DNA from 2 places in the Coralloluteibacterium thermophilum genome. Region 2 is predicted to be linked to the other one. Evidence: predicted binding sites of a transcription regulator. Region 2 holds the regulator's gene; the other holds the start of a gene.
What was found. Region 2 encodes FliA, which starts transcription of late flagellar genes. Its sites were predicted from a motif close to TAAAGTTTNNCNNNCNNNGGCCGATAA; they were not measured.

Region 1 (7,435 bases), on a different contig from region 2:
CAGCTTCACCGCGCCGATGCCGGCGAGGTTGAGCGACAGCCCCTGCGAGGTGATGGACACGCTCTCGACCTTGGCCGAGAGCGTGGGCGCGAGCATCGTGGCCGCGTCGCCGCTGCCCTGGGTGGCGGTGATGGTGTAGGTGCCCGCGCCCGCCGGCTGGCCGTCGTCGCCGAGGCCGTCCCAGGCGAAGGGCACCTGGCCCGCGCCGGTGGCCTCGATGTTCAGGCGACGCACGAGCCGGCCGGTGCCGTCGGCGATGTCGATGGTGATCGGGCCGGCGCCGGTGGCGGTCAGCTCGCCGGCGATGTCCGGCCGGGCCGGCGTGGTCACGGTGCTGCCGTCGACCAGGGCCTCGTGGCCGACGAGGGATGCGGCGCGCAGCGCCTGGTCCGATTCCATCACGCTCGCCATGGCGCCGAGGGCGACCTGCATCTCCTGCGTGCCCTGGACCTGCGCGAACTGCGCCATCTGCGCGACGAAGTCCTGGTTGCTCACGGGGTTCAGCGGGTCCTGGTTCCGGAGCTGCTCGGTGAGCAGCCGCAGGAAGTCGGCCTGGCCCATGCTCTTGCTGTTGCCCGCATTCGGCGGCGCGCCGAGCCCGAGGCTGGCGTAGGGATTGGAAGTATCGACCGTGGTCATGGCAGGAGGGTCCGTCAGCGGCCGACGTTCAGGGTGGCCAGCGCCAATTCCTTGGCGGTATTGAGCACCTCGACGCCGGCCTGGTAGCCGCGCGAGGCGGAGATCAGGTCGACCATCTCGGCGACCGGGTCGATGTTCGGGGCGTACACGTAGCCGTCGGCGTCGGCGAGCGGATGGCCGGGCTCGTAGCGCTTGACCGCCTCGGCCTTGCTCTCCTCGACACGGGTCACCTGCACCCCGGTCAGCGACGGCTGCTGGGCCATGGCCACCGCGGCGAACACCGGCTGGCGCGGGCGGTAGGCGCCCTCGGCGGTCGAGGCGACCGATTCGGCGTTGGCGAGGTTCGAGGCGATGGTGTTGAGGCGCATCGACTGCGCCGACATCGCCGAACCGGCGACGTCGAAGATGGGCAGCGAACTCATGGACGGGCTCCCTGGTGCGGGTCGCGGTGGATGCGGAAGGCAGCGGTCACGGCGCGCGCGCTCACTGGCCGGTGATGGCGGTCAGCAGGCCGCGCACCTTGCCCTCGAAGAACGACAGGCTGGCGCGGTATTCCAGCGCGGCGCGGCCGTAGGCGGCCTGTTCGACGCCGGTGTCGACCGTGTTGCCGTCGAGGCTGGGCTGCAGCGGCGCGCGCTCGAACACCGCGCTCCCCGCCGGCATGCCGAGCGGGTCGAGGTGCAGCGCGCGGGTCTTCTCCAGCCCGCCGGCCGGCTGCGTGCCGGCCATCGCGCTCTGCAGCGCGCGGGTGAAGTCGAGATCGCGCGCCTTGTAGTTCGGCGTGTCGGCGTTCGCGAGGTTCGACGCGATCAGCTTCAGGCGCTGCTCGCGCAGGCCCAGCGCCTCGCCGTGCACTCCGTACGCCGATGAAAAGGGAATCGCCATGTCGCCCCCTCGGGTTGGACCAGTGGTGGCCCGGATGAGGCAAGGGGCGTGCCAGCTTTGGGTGGAGCGGGAAGGGGGAGGCGGGAATCGGGAATGGGAGGGGCCACGGGCGCTGACGGCTGCGGCCCGCATGAGGCGCTACGGAGAAGAGCGCGTCTGTCGAGGCGGCTCGGACGCTCCGCCACATCCAGGCCGCGCCATCGGGACTGAAGTCGCTCCTACAGCGACAGCTCCCATGAAGTGGGGTCGCCAATCGGAGATCGATATCGGAACCGCGTCCCCACCAAAGTTCCCCGTAGGAGCGACTTCAGTCGCGACCGGTCGAAGCGCGCGACGGAACGGCAACGAAGGGTGTCGCAGCGCCGTTGCGACGCGCTGCGAAGAAGGGCGACCGCAGACCGGAACGACCTCCAGGTCCCGCTTCCCGATTCCCCCTTCCCGCTTCAGCCCCCAGCCCCCTACGCCGCCTCCAGCACCGTCATCAACCTCTGCATCACGTGCGCGCCGAGTTCGCTGGCCGAGTACTTGGCGACGAAGGCGTCCGCGCCGACGCGCTCGACCATGGCGTTGTTGAACACGCCCGACAGCGAGGTGTGCAGGAGCACGTAGAGACCGGCGAGGGCAGGGTCGCGGCGGATCTCGGTGGTGAGGGTGTAGCCGTCCATCACCGGCATCTCGATGTCGGAGATGACCATGGCGTAGTGCGCCACGGGATCCTCGCCGGCGGCGACCATCCGCTTGAGGTGGTCGAGCGCCTGGCGGCCGTCGGACATCACGGTCGCGGCCACGCCGAGGTGTTCGAGCACCTGGCGGATCTGGCTGCAGGCGACGCGCGAGTCGTCCACCACCAGGATCTGCAGGTCGTGGCCCTCGGGCAGCGCGACCGGCTCGGCGAGCTGGGTCACCAGGCGGTTGTCGGAGAGTTCGGCGAGCACGCGCTCGACGTCGATGACCTGGATCAGCTCGCTGCCGTAGCGCGCCACCGCGGTCAGGTAGGTCTGGTCGCCGCCGATCTCCGGCGGCGGCGAGACGTCCTCCACCGCGATGTTGACGATGCGGTCCACCGCGCTGACCAGGAAGCCCTGCACCGAGCGGTTGAACTCGGTGACGATGAGGTAGCTGGGTTCCTCGGCGGACGCGAGCCGCTCGGGGTGCGAGATCGACGCGCCCAGGTCGAGCACGGGCACCGAGCGCTGGCGCACGTCGGCCACGCCCACGAACTGCGGCGGCAGGCGCGGCAGCCCGAACAGCGGCGGCCGGCGCAGCACTTCCTGCACCTTGAACACGTTGATGCCGAACAGCTGGCAGCCGCCCAGGCGGAACAGCAGCAGGGCCAGCCGGTTGTGGCCGGCGAGCCGGGTCCGCTGGTCGATTCGGTCGAGCAGGTCGTGGCGCATGTCCGGCAAGATCGGCCCGGGCGCGCGCAACTTGAGCGGGGCGCGGGCGGTGCCGCGGCACGCGGCTTGCACCCTGCCTGCCGTCCCGTCCACGGCAGGCATCCGATGTTCCGTACCGCATTCCTCGCAGCCCTCTTCCTGCTGGCCCTGCCGGCGGCGGCCATGGAGTTCGAGCCGGTCGCGTCGATCCGCGCGGCGGCGCTGGCCGCGGTCGCCGGCGGCGCCGATGCGGAGGCGCAGGTCGATCCGGCCCTCCGCCTGCCGCGCTGCGCCAGCGGCCTGAGCGGCGAGGCGGCGAGCGCCGGCACCGTCGAGGTGCGCTGCGGCGACGCCAGCGGCTGGCGCCTGTTCGTGCCCGTGCGCGTGCGCCGCAGCCAGGACGTCCTCGTGCTCACCCGCAGCGTCGGCGCGGGCGAGGTGGTGACCGAGCGCGACTTCGTGGTGGAGCGCCGCGACGCCGCGCGCATCGTCGGTGCTGCCCTCGCCGATCCGTCGGCCGCCATCGGCCGCAGCGCGCGCCGGACCCTGGCCGCCGGCAGCGTGATCGGCAGCAACGACCTCGTCGCCCCGCGCCTGGTGCGCCGCGGCGACCAGGTGGTGCTGGTCTCGCGCGACGGCCCGATCGAGATCCGCATGCAGGGCAAGGCGCTGGGCGACGCCGGCATCGACGACCGCGTCGCGGTCGAGAACAGCTCGAGCCGGCGCGTGGTGCAGGGTCGCGTCTCGCCGTCGGGTGAGATCATGGTGGGTCGTTGATGCGGGCACGTCGCGCTAAAGTCTTGACGCAGGCCGCCGATACCCGGTTCACCTCGCCAGAGGATCAACGATCATGAGCAACAAAATCGAAGGCGCCGGGATGCCGAACATCTACCGTCTCGCCTCGGTCGCCGGCCCGGGCGTCGAGCGTGCCGGCGCCAACCGCGACGCACCGGTGGCCGCCAGGCCCGATGCCGACAGCGTGCGCCTGAGCAGCGAAGGCAGCAGCCTGCAGTCGCTGCAGCGTCAGGATGTCGGCGCCCCGTTCGACGGCACCCGCGTCGCGGCGCTGCGCGCGTCGATCGACGACGGCAGCTACACCGTGAACCCGCGCCGGATCGCCGACGCCATGCTGGCGTTCGAAGGCAGGACCTGATGGAGGCCGGCATCGCCAGCGCGGCCAGCCTCGATCGGCTGGCCGAGGCCCTCGCGGCCGAGCGTCGGGCCCTGCTGGAGCACGACGTGGACGCCCTGCTGCGCGCCACGGAGGCCAAGCTGGCCGCGCTGCGCGCGGTGGAGGCCGAGCCGCAGCCGGCCGACGCCGGGGAACGCGTCCGCGCCCTGGCCGAGCTCAACCGCGCCAACGGCGCGCTGCTCGCGCGGCGCCGGCGCGAGGTCACCTGGGCGCTGCGCCACCTGGGCCGGGTCGATGCCGCGCCGGGCTACGACGCCCGCGGCGTCGCCGGCGGCGGCAGCCTGCCGCGCGCGCTCGCCGTCGTCTGAGGCCGCACGCGGGGCCGGTGCCGCAATCGGAGGCTAGACTCCGGGGAATGAGCACGCCCGCCCTCGTTCCTGCCCTGCACGCCTTCGTCGAATCGCTCGACGACGCCGTCGTCCTCTTCGACGCGGACCACCGCTGCGACTACGCCAATCCCGCCGCGCACGCGCTGGCGCGCCGGCTCGGCGCCGCCGACGGCGATCTCGCGCCGCTCGCCAGCCTGGTCCCGGAACCCGGCGCCGCGCCCTGCGTCCGGGTCTCGGCGCTCGGCACCGGCGACGGTCCGCTGACGCTCCGGGTCGCCGCCCACCTGCGCACAGACGTCGAAGGACTGGCGCTGATGGTGCGCGACGTCAGCGAGGACACCGCCCGCCAGGCCGACCTCGAACGCCGCCACGCCGAACTCAGCCGCAACTACCTGCAGGTCGCCGGCGCCCAGGAGATCCTCCTGCAGTCGGAGAAGATGGCCTCCATCGGCCAGCTCGCCGCCGGCGTCGCGCACGAGATCAACAACCCCATCGGCTACGTCCACTCCAACCTCGGCACCCTGCAGGACTATCTGCGCCGGGTGTTCAGCCTCATCGAGAACTACGAGCGCGCGCTCGGCGATGCCGACCCCCGCGCCTGGCGCGCCGAGATCGCCGAGCTGCGCCAGAAACTCGACATCGACTTCCTCGCCCAGGACCTGCCCGAGCTGCTGGCCGAGTCGCGCGAGGGGATCGAGCGGGTCACCAAGATCGTCCAGGACCTCAAGGACTTCTCGTACTCCGGGCGCAACGAGCCCTTCCGGGCGGTGGACCTGCACAAGGGCCTGGAGTCGACCCTCAACATCGTCTGGAACGAGCTGAAGTACAAGGTCACGCTGGAGAAGCACTACGGCAGCCTGCCGCCGGTCGAATGCCTGCCGTCGGAGCTCAACCAGGTGTTCATGAACGTGCTGGTCAACGCCGGCCAGGCGATCAAGGACCGCGGCACCATCGCGCTGACCACCGGGGTCGACGGCGACGAGGTGTGGGTGAGCGTCAGGGACAGCGGCGAGGGCATCCCCGAGGACGCCCTGCCGCGGGTGTTCGATCCCTTCTTCACGACCAAGCCGGTCGGCCACGGGACGGGGCTGGGGTTGTCGATCTCCTACGGCATCGTCGCCAAGCACCACGGCCGCATCGAGGTCGCCTCGACGCCGGGCGCCGGCACCACCTTCCGCATCGTGCTGCCGATCCGCCAGCCCACGGCGGCCGCGGACCGAGCGGCGGCGCCGTCACGTCGCATTGGCCCGGACGGCGCCTAAAGTCGGGCATCCGCAGACGCCCGACCGGAGGCCGCCATGCCCGACCCCGACAAGCCCGAGCAGATCCCGGACAAGTCCGACGTGCTGTCGAGCGACAACCTCAAGGACCAGGGCTCCGCCTACACCGGCGTGGGCTACACGGTGGTGGAAGGCGACACGCTCGAAGGCATCGCTCGCGCGCACTACGGCGATCCCGACGCCGCCCAGCACATCCTCACCGCCAACCGCGAGGTGATCGGCGACCCGCGGGCGCTGAAGCCGGGGACCGTGCTGACGTTGCCGCACAGGGGGTGAGGCGGGAAGCGGGAATGGGGAATCGGGAACGGGAGGCGGGCTGCTGCGGCCCGAAGCAGCGCTCTTCGGTCGTTGCGCAGCGTTGGCAACGTAGCGCTACGGCAGGGCCGGATCGCCCCCCCGGGTCCCCATTCCCGATTCCCGACTCCCGCTCCACCCCGGGGCGCTACCGTAGGGCCGGATCGCCCTCCAGGTCCCCATTCCCGATTCCCGATTCCCGCTCCACCCCAATGACCACCGCCGCCGCCATCGCCGCGCTCCTCGTCGACGCCTTCGCCGACTACGACGCGCGCTTCGGCGACATCACGCGGCGGGCGCAGCGGCGTTTCGCGCAGTGCGACTGGGCCGGTGCGCGCGCCGACGCGGTGGCGCGCATCGACCTCTACGAGGAGTGTCTGGCCGAGACCCTGGCGCGCCTCGACGCGCGCTTCGGCGAGCGCATCCGGTCGCACATGCTGTGGCGGCAGGTGCGCACCGCCTACGCCGAGGCCATCGCCGGCTTCCTCGACAGCGAACTCAACAAGACCTTCTTCAACTCGCTGACGCGACGGCTGTTCAACACCCGCGGCGTGGATCCGGCCATCGAGTTCGAGGCCGCCGGCATCGAGCCGACGGACCACATCACCCATCCGGCGCCCCGCCACGTGTACGCGATCGGCGACGACCTGGAGGCCACCTGCCGCCTGCTCCTGGGCGACTTCGCCTTCGTCGGCGGCTTCGCCGATGCGGACGCGGACGCCGCCGCGCTGGCGCGGGCGCTGGCACCGGCGCCCGGCCAGGACCCACTGCGCTCGATCGAGCTGCTGCGCACGGTGTTCTACCGCGAGCAGCGCGCCTACCTGGTCGGCCGCACCTTCTCCGAGACCGGCTGGTGCCCGCTGGTGATCGCGCTGACCAACGGACCCGGCGGCGTCCGCGCGGACGCGGCGCTCACCGTGCGCGACGAGGTGTCGATGCTGTTCGGCTATGCGCGCAGCTGGTTCCACGCGGACCTGCCGACCGTGGGCGACGCGGTGGTGTTCCTGCGCTCGCTGCTGCCGCGCAAGCCGGTGGACGAGATCTACGCCTCGCTGGGCCGCGCCAAGCAGGCCAAGACCGAGCGCTTCCGCCGCCTGATGCGCCACCTGGAGCGGAATCCGGACGAGCGCTTCGTGATCGCCGAGGGCACGCCCGGCCTGGTCATGATGGTGTTCACCCTGCCGGGCCACCCGCTGGTGTTCAAGCTGATCCGCGACCGCTTCGGGCCGAACAAGCCGATGTCGCGCGCCGACGTCATCGGTCGCTACCGCCTGGTGCAGCGCCACGACCGCGTCGGGCGCCTGGTGGATGCACAGGAGTTCCGCACCCTGCGCTTCCCGCGCGCGCGCTTCGAGCCCGGCCTGCTGGCGGGCCTGCTGGAGGCCTGCGCGCAGACGGTGGAGCTGGACGGCGAGGACGTGCTGATCCGGCACTGCTACA
Region 2 (7,435 bases):
CGCGCCAGCGCCTGCGAGAGCGCGCGGCCGAGGCCGGGCTGGGTGGCGCTGCGGCGCTCCAGGGTCGCCAGCGCGGACTGCGCTGGCACCAGGGCCAGGCCCGCCAGGGCGGTCGGCCGGGCGAGCGCGGCCAGCGGCTGCGGCGGGTCGGCGAACAACTCCAACGTGCCCTGCGGCGCCGGTTCGGCCGGCACCCCGTGGGCGCGGCTCAGGGAGGCGTGCGGGTCGAGGTCGATCTGCAGCACCTGCGCGCCCTGGCGCGCCAGCCAGTAGCCCAGCGCCAGCGTGGTGGTGGTCTTGCCCACGCCGCCCTTCTGGTTCGCGATGGTCCAAACCTGCATGTCAGCCTGCCTCGGAATCGGTGGAAACCGGCACTTCGCCGGCGTGCAGCGCGGGACTGTCGCGCGACAGCCCCTCGGGCTCGGCGAGGATCACCAGCACCACGCGGCGGTTCGCGTTGCGACCTTCGGGCGTGGCGTTGCTCTCGCGCGGGCGGAATTCGCCCTGCCCGACCACGGCCATCCGGTCCTGCGCGACGCCCTGCACGGCGAGGCTGTGCACGACGCTGGCCGCGCGCGCCGCGGAGAGTTCCCAGTTCGACGGGTACTGCGCGGTGCTGATCGGCACGTCGTCGGTATGCCCCTCGACGTGCACGTCGTTCGGCACCTCGGCGAGGATCGCGCCGAGCCGCGCGATGGTCTCCAGCGCGGACAGGCTCAGCACCGCCGAGCCGCTCGGGAACAGGATGTCGCTCTTGATCTCGACCTCCAGCCACAGCTGCTCGCGGCGCATGACCACCAGGTCCTCGCGCACCAGGTCCTCCAGCGCGGCCTGCAGGCGCGCGGCGATGCTGCGCAGCTGCTGCTGCGCGCCGCGGTACATGAAGCGCTCGCGGTCGTTGCTGGGGATGGACACCGGCAGGTAGGCGGGCCTGCGCTCCGCCAGCTGCGGGCCGTTGGCCGCGCGCATGCTCGGCGAGAGGCGGATGGGATTGGCGCGCACGCCCAGCGGCACCGGGCGCACGTGTTCGGGCGACACCTCGGCCGGCGCGACCGGCCCGACCTGGATCGGCTGGATCGAGCGCGGCGAGCCGCCGAAGGCCTCGGACAGCGAGTTCGACAGCACCCGGTACTTGCCCTCGTTGAGCGAGGAGATCGCGTACATGACGACGAAGAAGGCGAGCAGCAGGGTCAGCAGGTCGGCATAGGGGATCGCCCACGCCTCGTGGTTCTGGTGTTCCTCGTGCCGTTTCCTGCGCGCCATGGCCGTGGCGCGCTCAGTTCAGGTAGCCGGCGAGGCGCGCTTCGATGTTGCGCGGGTTCTCGCCCTGCGCGATCGCGATCAGCCCCTCGATCATCATCTCGCGCTCGCCGGTGCGCTGCTCGACGAGGCCCTTCAGCTTGTTGGCCATCGGCAGGAACATCAGGTTGGCGGCGCCGATGCCGTAGATCGTCGCGGTGAAGGCCGCGGCGATGCCCTGGCCGAGCTTGCTCGGATCGGCGAGGTTCTGCATCACCGACATCAGGCCCAGCACCGCGCCGATGATGCCGAGCGTGGGCGCATAGATGCCCATGCCCTCGTACACCTTGGCCGCGGCCAGGCCCTGGCTCTCCTGCGCGCCGACCTCGACCTCCAGCATCTGCCGGATGGCCTCCGGCTCCATGCCGTCGACCAGCATCTGCAGGCCCTTCTGCACGAAGGGGTCGGTCTGCTGCCGCACCTCGGCCTCGAGCCCGAGCAGGCCCTGCTTGCGCGCGACGTTGGCCCACTCCACGACCTGCGCGAGCTGCGCCTCGCGCGAGGAGGCCGGCGGGCTGAACACCCACGACGCCATGCCGAGCGCGCGCTTGAGCGTCGCCATCGGCGTCTGCAGCAGGATCGCGGCGACGGTACCGACGATGACGATCACGAAGGCCGCAGGCGACCACAGTCCGGCGATGCCGGCACCCTTGAGGATGCTGCCACCGACCAGCGCGACCAGCGCGAGCAACAGACCTGCGAGGCTGAGAACGTCCATGGCGAAGCTATCGGCGCGCGGGGGTCGAACTTGAGTCGCCGCCGATCCCGTCGACGTCGAGGATCAGCGCGAGGCTGCCGTCGCCGATGAGGGTCGCGCCGGCGTAGCCCTGCAGTCCGCGCAGCGCGCGCGGCAGCGGCTTGATGACGATCTCCTCGCGCCCGCGCACCGCGTCGACGACCAGGCCGAAGCGCGCGTCGCGTCCCTGCAGCACGACGATGGTGAGCCCCTCGGTCTGCACCTCGGGCAGTTCCAGCCAGTGGCGCAGGTCGACCAGCGGCAGCGGCCGCTCGCGCATGTCGAGGGTGGCGCGCCCGTTGATCCAGCGCCGGTCGGACGGCTTGCAGCCGATCACCTCGACCACGCGCGCCAGCGGCAGCGCGTAGACCGCGTTGGCGCACTGGATCAGCAGGGTCGGCAGGATCGCGAGCGTCAGCGGCACGCGGATCAGGAACCGGCTGCCGCGCCCGATCTCGGACTGGATGCGCACCTCGCCGGACAGCTCGCGCACCTTGGACTGCACCACGTCCATGCCGACGCCGCGGCCGGACAGGTCGCTGACCTGCGACTTGGTCGACAGCCCGGCGAGGAACACCAGCTGCAGGCATTCCTCCGGCGTCAGCCGCGCCGCGGTCTCGTCGTCGATCAGGCCGCGCTCGCGCGCCTTGGCGCGCAGGCGCTCCGGGTCGATGCCGGCGCCGTCGTCGCGCACCTCGATGGTGACGTGGTCGCCCTCCTGCACGGCGTTGAGGTAGACGTTGCCGGCGCGCGGCTTGCCCAGGCGCGCACGCAGGTCGGCGGACTCGATGCCGTGGTCGATCGCGTTGCGCACCAGGTGCACCAGCGGATCGGCCAGGGTCTCGACGAGGTTGCGGTCGAGCTCGGTGTCGACGCCGTCCATGTGCAGCTCGACGTCCTTGCCCAGGCTGCGCGCGACGTCGCGGGCCAGCTTGGGGAAGCGCGCGAACACCCGCCCCACCGGCTGCATGCGGGTCTTCATCACCGCCGACTGCAGGCGGCTGGTGGCGATGTCGAGCGCGCCCACGGCGCGGTCGAGCTGGTCGTCGCGCAGGCTCTCGCGCAGGGTCTTGAGGCGGTTGCGGGCGAGCACCAGCTCGCCGACGAGGTTGACGATGGTGTCGAGCCGGCGCGTGTCCACGCGCACGGTCACTTCCGGCGGCTCGGCCTGGGCCGGCGCCTCGCCGGCCTTCGCCTTGGCCTTCGGCCGGGGCGCCGCCTTCGGCGCGGGCGCGGATGCGGGCGCGGCGGCCACGGCGCCGCCGCCGGGCCGGATGGCGCGGAAATGCGCGACCACGTCCTCCGGCGGATCCGGCAGCGGGTCGCCCGCGGCCAGCGCGACGAGCATGTCGTTGACGCTGTCGATCGCCCGCTGCGCGCCGTCGAAGTCGGCCGCGTCCAGCACGTGGGCGCCGTCGCGGACGATGTTGAGCGCGTCCTCCACGGCGTGGCACAGGCGCACCATCGGCGGCAGGTCGAGGAAGCCGGCGCCGCCCTTGATGGTGTGGAAGGCGCGGAAGACCGCGTTCAGCAGCTCGCGGTCGGTCGGCGCCTGCTCGAGCGCGACCAGCTGCTCGCCGAGGCGGTCGACGAGTTCCTGGGCTTCGACGATGAAGTCGGCGGCGATGTCGTCGTTGACGGCGCTCATGCGCGCACTCCGGATGGCGCGGGCCTCAGAGGCCCAGCGCGGACAGCAGGTCGTCCGCGTCCTGCTGGGACACGGCGTGGTGGTCGAGGCCGGGCACGGCCGGGCCGGCGAGACCGCCGCGGCGATGCTCCTCGGGCGGCAGGCCGAGCGCGCCGAAGCCCTCGTGCACGCGGCGCACGATGGCGGCGACGCGGCGGATGGTCTGGCCGGTGAGGTCCTGGAAACTCTGCGCCAGCGACATCTCCGAGAGCTTGCCGCGCAGGGCCTCCAGCGCCGCGCGCTGCTCGTCGTCGAGCGGACCGCCGGCGACCCGCTCGATCAGGCCGCGGCTGTCCTCGACCAGGTCGAGGGTGCGCAGGCTGGCCTCCTCGGTGGTGCGGACCACGTGGTCCAGGCGGTCGCAGGCGTCGGGCAGTTCGGCGGCGGCCGCATCGACCGCGGGCAGCTCGCCCAGCGCCTGCCCGAGCTCGCGCGCGATGCGGCTCAGGCTCTGCACCATCGACGCGGCGCGCCAGGCGGCCAGCGCCTCGACCTCGCCGCGCAGGCCCACCTCGTCCCCGCGCGCGACCGCGTCCAGCGCGGACTGCAGGCGCTGGGCGAACTCGGCGCGGTCCACCACCGGATGGCCGGCTGCTGCGACCTCGCTCATGCCGCGGCCCCCATGCGCTCGAAGATCTTGTCGAGCTTCTCCTTGAGCGTGATGGCGGTGAACGGCTTGATGATGTAGCCGTTCACCCCGTTCTGCGCGGCCTCGATGATCTGCTCGCGCTTGGATTCGGCGGTGACCATCAGCACCGGCAGCATGCGCAGCTGGGGATCGGCGCGGATCGCCTTGAGCAGGTCGATGCCGGTCATGCCCGGCATGTTCCAGTCGGTGACGACGAACTCGATGCCGCCCTGGCGCAGCACGGTCAGGGCGCTGGTGCCGTCGTCGGCCTCGACGGTGTTGGTGTAGCCGAGATCGGCGAGGAGGTTCTTCACGATGCGGCGCATCGTGGAGAAGTCGTCGACGATCAGGATTCGCATGTTCTTGTTCACGTACTGCTCCGGATTCATTCGTTGTCGAGGTCGTCGTCGATGCCGCGGAACGGCGCGAGGCGGCCGCGCAGGCGCAGCATCGCCTGGCCGTGGATCTGGCAGACCCGCGATTCGCTCACGCCGAGCACCGCGCCGATCTCCTTCAGGTTGAGCTCCTGCTCGTAGTACAGCGACAGCACCAGGCGTTCGCGCTCGGGCAGGCCGTCGATCTCGGTCGCGAGCAGGGCGGCGAACTCCTCGCGCTCCAGGGCGCGTTCCGGGCTCGGGCCGCCGCCGCGGATGTCGGGCAGCTCGCCTGCGTCCTCGACGTGCGCGTCCAGGCTCAGCACGTGCCCGCGCGCGGCGTTCTCGACCAGGCGCAGGTAGTCGGGCAGCGGCATCTCCAGCGCGGCGGCGACCTCCTGCGGCTGCGCGGCGCGACCGTTGGCCTGCTCGATGCGGTGGATGGCCGCGGCGGCGGCGCGCGCGCCGCGGTGCACCGAGCGCGGCACCCAGTCGCCGCGGCGGATCTCGTCGATCATCGCGCCGCGGATGCGGATCGAGGCGTAGGTCTCGAAGCTCGCGCCCTGCTCGGCGTCGAAGGCGCGCGAGGCCTCGATCAGGCCGAGCATGCCGGCCTGGATCAGGTCGTCGACCTCGACGCTGGCGGGCAGGCGCGCGGCCAGGTGGTGGGCGATGCGCCGCACCAGTTCGGCGTGCTGCTCGATCAGGGTGCCGGGGCTGGGACGGGCCGCGGCGCGGTATTCGGCGGCGGGAGCGATCATGCGGCGACGCCTCCGGCGATCATGCGTTCGACGAAGAATTCGAGGTGCCCGCGCGGCGCGCTCGGCGGCTGCCAGCGCTCGATGCGCCCGGCGAAGTCGCGGAAGGCCCGGGCCGAGGGGCTGGACGGGAAGGTCACGGTCACCGGCGACTGCCGCTGGACCGCGCGGCGCAGGTATTCGTCGTAGGGCACCGCGCCGAGGAAGCCGAGCGTGACGTCGAGGAACTTGTCGGTGACGCGCGCCAGCTTGTCGTAGAGCTGGCGCCCCTCGGCGACGCTGCCGACCTGGTTGGCCAGCACCTGCACGCGCTCCACGCCGCGCTCGCGCGAGAGCACCTTGATCAGGGCGTAGGCGTCGGTGATCGACGCCGGCTCGTCACAGACCACGACGATCACGTCCTGCGCGGCCTGGCAGAAGGTCAGCACCGCGTCGTTGATGCCGGCGCCGGTGTCCACCAGCAGGGTGTCCACCGGGCGCTCGATCTCGGAGAAGGCGCGGATCAGGCCCACGTGCTCGGCCGGCGACAGCTCCGCCATGTGGCGCTTGCCGCTGGCGGCCGGGACGATGCCGAGCCCGTGCGGGCCGTCGAGGATGGTGTCGGCCAGCGCGCAGCGGCCGGCCATCACGTCGGCCAGGGTGAAGCGCGGCGACAGGCCGAGCATCACGTCCACGTTGGCGAGGCCGAGGTCGGCGTCGAGCAGCAGGGTCTTGCGGCCGGCGGCGGCCAGGGCCACGCCCAGGTTCACCGAGACATTGGTCTTGCCGACCCCGCCCTTGCCGCTGGTCACCGCGATGACCCGCACCGGCGGGCGCGCGAGGGCGGCGGCCTGTTCGGGGACGCGCACGCCGTCGCGCGGGGGATGGATCTCAGGCGACATGCGCGGTCTCCGGTTCGTTGTGGGCGTCGGCGGCGCGACGCAGGGCATCCAGGCGCAGCACGATGCGGTGGGCTTCGGCGCGCTGCAGGTCCTGGGGCACGTTCTGGCCGTCGGCGACGAAGGCCAGCGGCAGGGCATGGCGCACCAGCACCGACAGCGCGGCACCGAGGCGGCCGGTCTCGTCGACCTTGCTCAGCACCACGGCCTCCGGCCCGACGCTGCGGAAGCGGCGCACGGTCTCGTCGAGGTCGGCGGGATGGGCGTTGGCCGGCAGCACCAGCAGGCTGCGCACGCGATGGGTGTCGCGCAGCCACGACAGACGGGTCATCAGGGCACGGTCGCGCTGCGACAGGCCGGCGGTGTCCACCAGCACCAGGCCGTAGTCGGACAGGCGCTCCAGCAGGCCGACCAGGGCCTGCTCGTTGTCCGCCTCGAACACCGCCATGCCGAGCAGGCGGCCGTAGGCGGCGAGCTGCTCGCGGCCGCCGACGCGCACGGTGTCGGTGGTCACCAGGGCGACGTTGCGGGCGCCGTGGCGGGCGGCGTAGCGCGCCGCGAGCTTGGCCAGCGTGGTGGTCTTGCCGGCGCCGGTCGGGCCGATGAGCGCGACGATGCCGCCCTCGTCGACCGGGTCGTAGTCGGTGATCGCGAGCTTCTTGGCCAGCAGGCCGAGCATCAGGCCCTTGGCGCGGGCCGGCTCCATGTCGACCGGGATCTGCGCGGCGACGACGCGCGCGAGGTCGATCTCCACGCCGTAGTCGGACAGGGTGTCGAGGGCCTGGGCGCGCACCGGCGCGCCGCGCAGCCGCTCGTCGCCGAGGCGCGCCATCTCGCGCTCGATCATCTCGCGCATGGCCGCCAGCTCGTTGCGGACCTCGTCCAGCGCGGGTTCGGCCTGCGGCCCGGGTGCGGCCGGCACCGCGGCGAGTCCGGGCGACGCGGCGGCGGGCGGTGCCGGGACCGGCCCGGGCACGGCCGGCGCGGCCTTGACCGCAGCGGCCAGCGCCTGCGTATCCACCAGCTGCGCGCGCGGCACCGCGGCGGCGGCCGAGGGCGTGGCCGGCATGGGCTG

Region 1: a site for FliA is predicted at 2,930-2,956, ahead of ACFO3Q_RS13165 (chemotaxis protein). Genes of this name have one in related genera too.

What each region holds. Positions count from the first base shown of each region.
Region 1 covers NZ_JBHSGG010000037.1:1,392-8,826, forward strand. The annotation lists gene ACFO3Q_RS13150 (flagellar hook assembly protein FlgD) at 1-639, opposite strand, end outside; gene flgC (flagellar basal body rod protein FlgC) at 654-1,061, opposite strand; gene flgB (flagellar basal body rod protein FlgB) at 1,123-1,524, opposite strand; gene ACFO3Q_RS13165 (chemotaxis protein) at 1,983-2,921, opposite strand; gene flgA (flagellar basal body P-ring formation chaperone FlgA) at 3,027-3,677, shown strand; gene flgM (flagellar biosynthesis anti-sigma factor FlgM) at 3,751-4,053, shown strand; gene ACFO3Q_RS13180 (flagellar protein FlgN) at 4,053-4,400, shown strand; gene ACFO3Q_RS13185 (ATP-binding protein) at 4,448-5,683, shown strand; gene ACFO3Q_RS13190 (LysM peptidoglycan-binding domain-containing protein) at 5,720-5,977, shown strand; gene aceK (bifunctional isocitrate dehydrogenase kinase/phosphatase) at 6,208-7,435, shown strand, end outside.
Region 2 covers NZ_JBHSGG010000007.1:81,345-88,779, forward strand. The annotation lists gene ACFO3Q_RS03870 (ParA family protein) at 1-341, opposite strand, end outside; gene motD (flagellar motor protein MotD) at 343-1,263, opposite strand; gene ACFO3Q_RS03880 (flagellar motor protein) at 1,277-2,017, opposite strand; gene ACFO3Q_RS03885 (chemotaxis protein CheA) at 2,025-3,683, opposite strand; gene ACFO3Q_RS03890 (protein phosphatase CheZ) at 3,709-4,332, opposite strand; gene ACFO3Q_RS03895 (chemotaxis response regulator CheY) at 4,329-4,721, opposite strand; gene ACFO3Q_RS03900 (RNA polymerase sigma factor FliA) at 4,736-5,485, opposite strand; gene ACFO3Q_RS03905 (MinD/ParA family protein) at 5,482-6,363, opposite strand; partial or broken gene flhF (flagellar biosynthesis protein FlhF) at 6,353-7,435, opposite strand, start outside.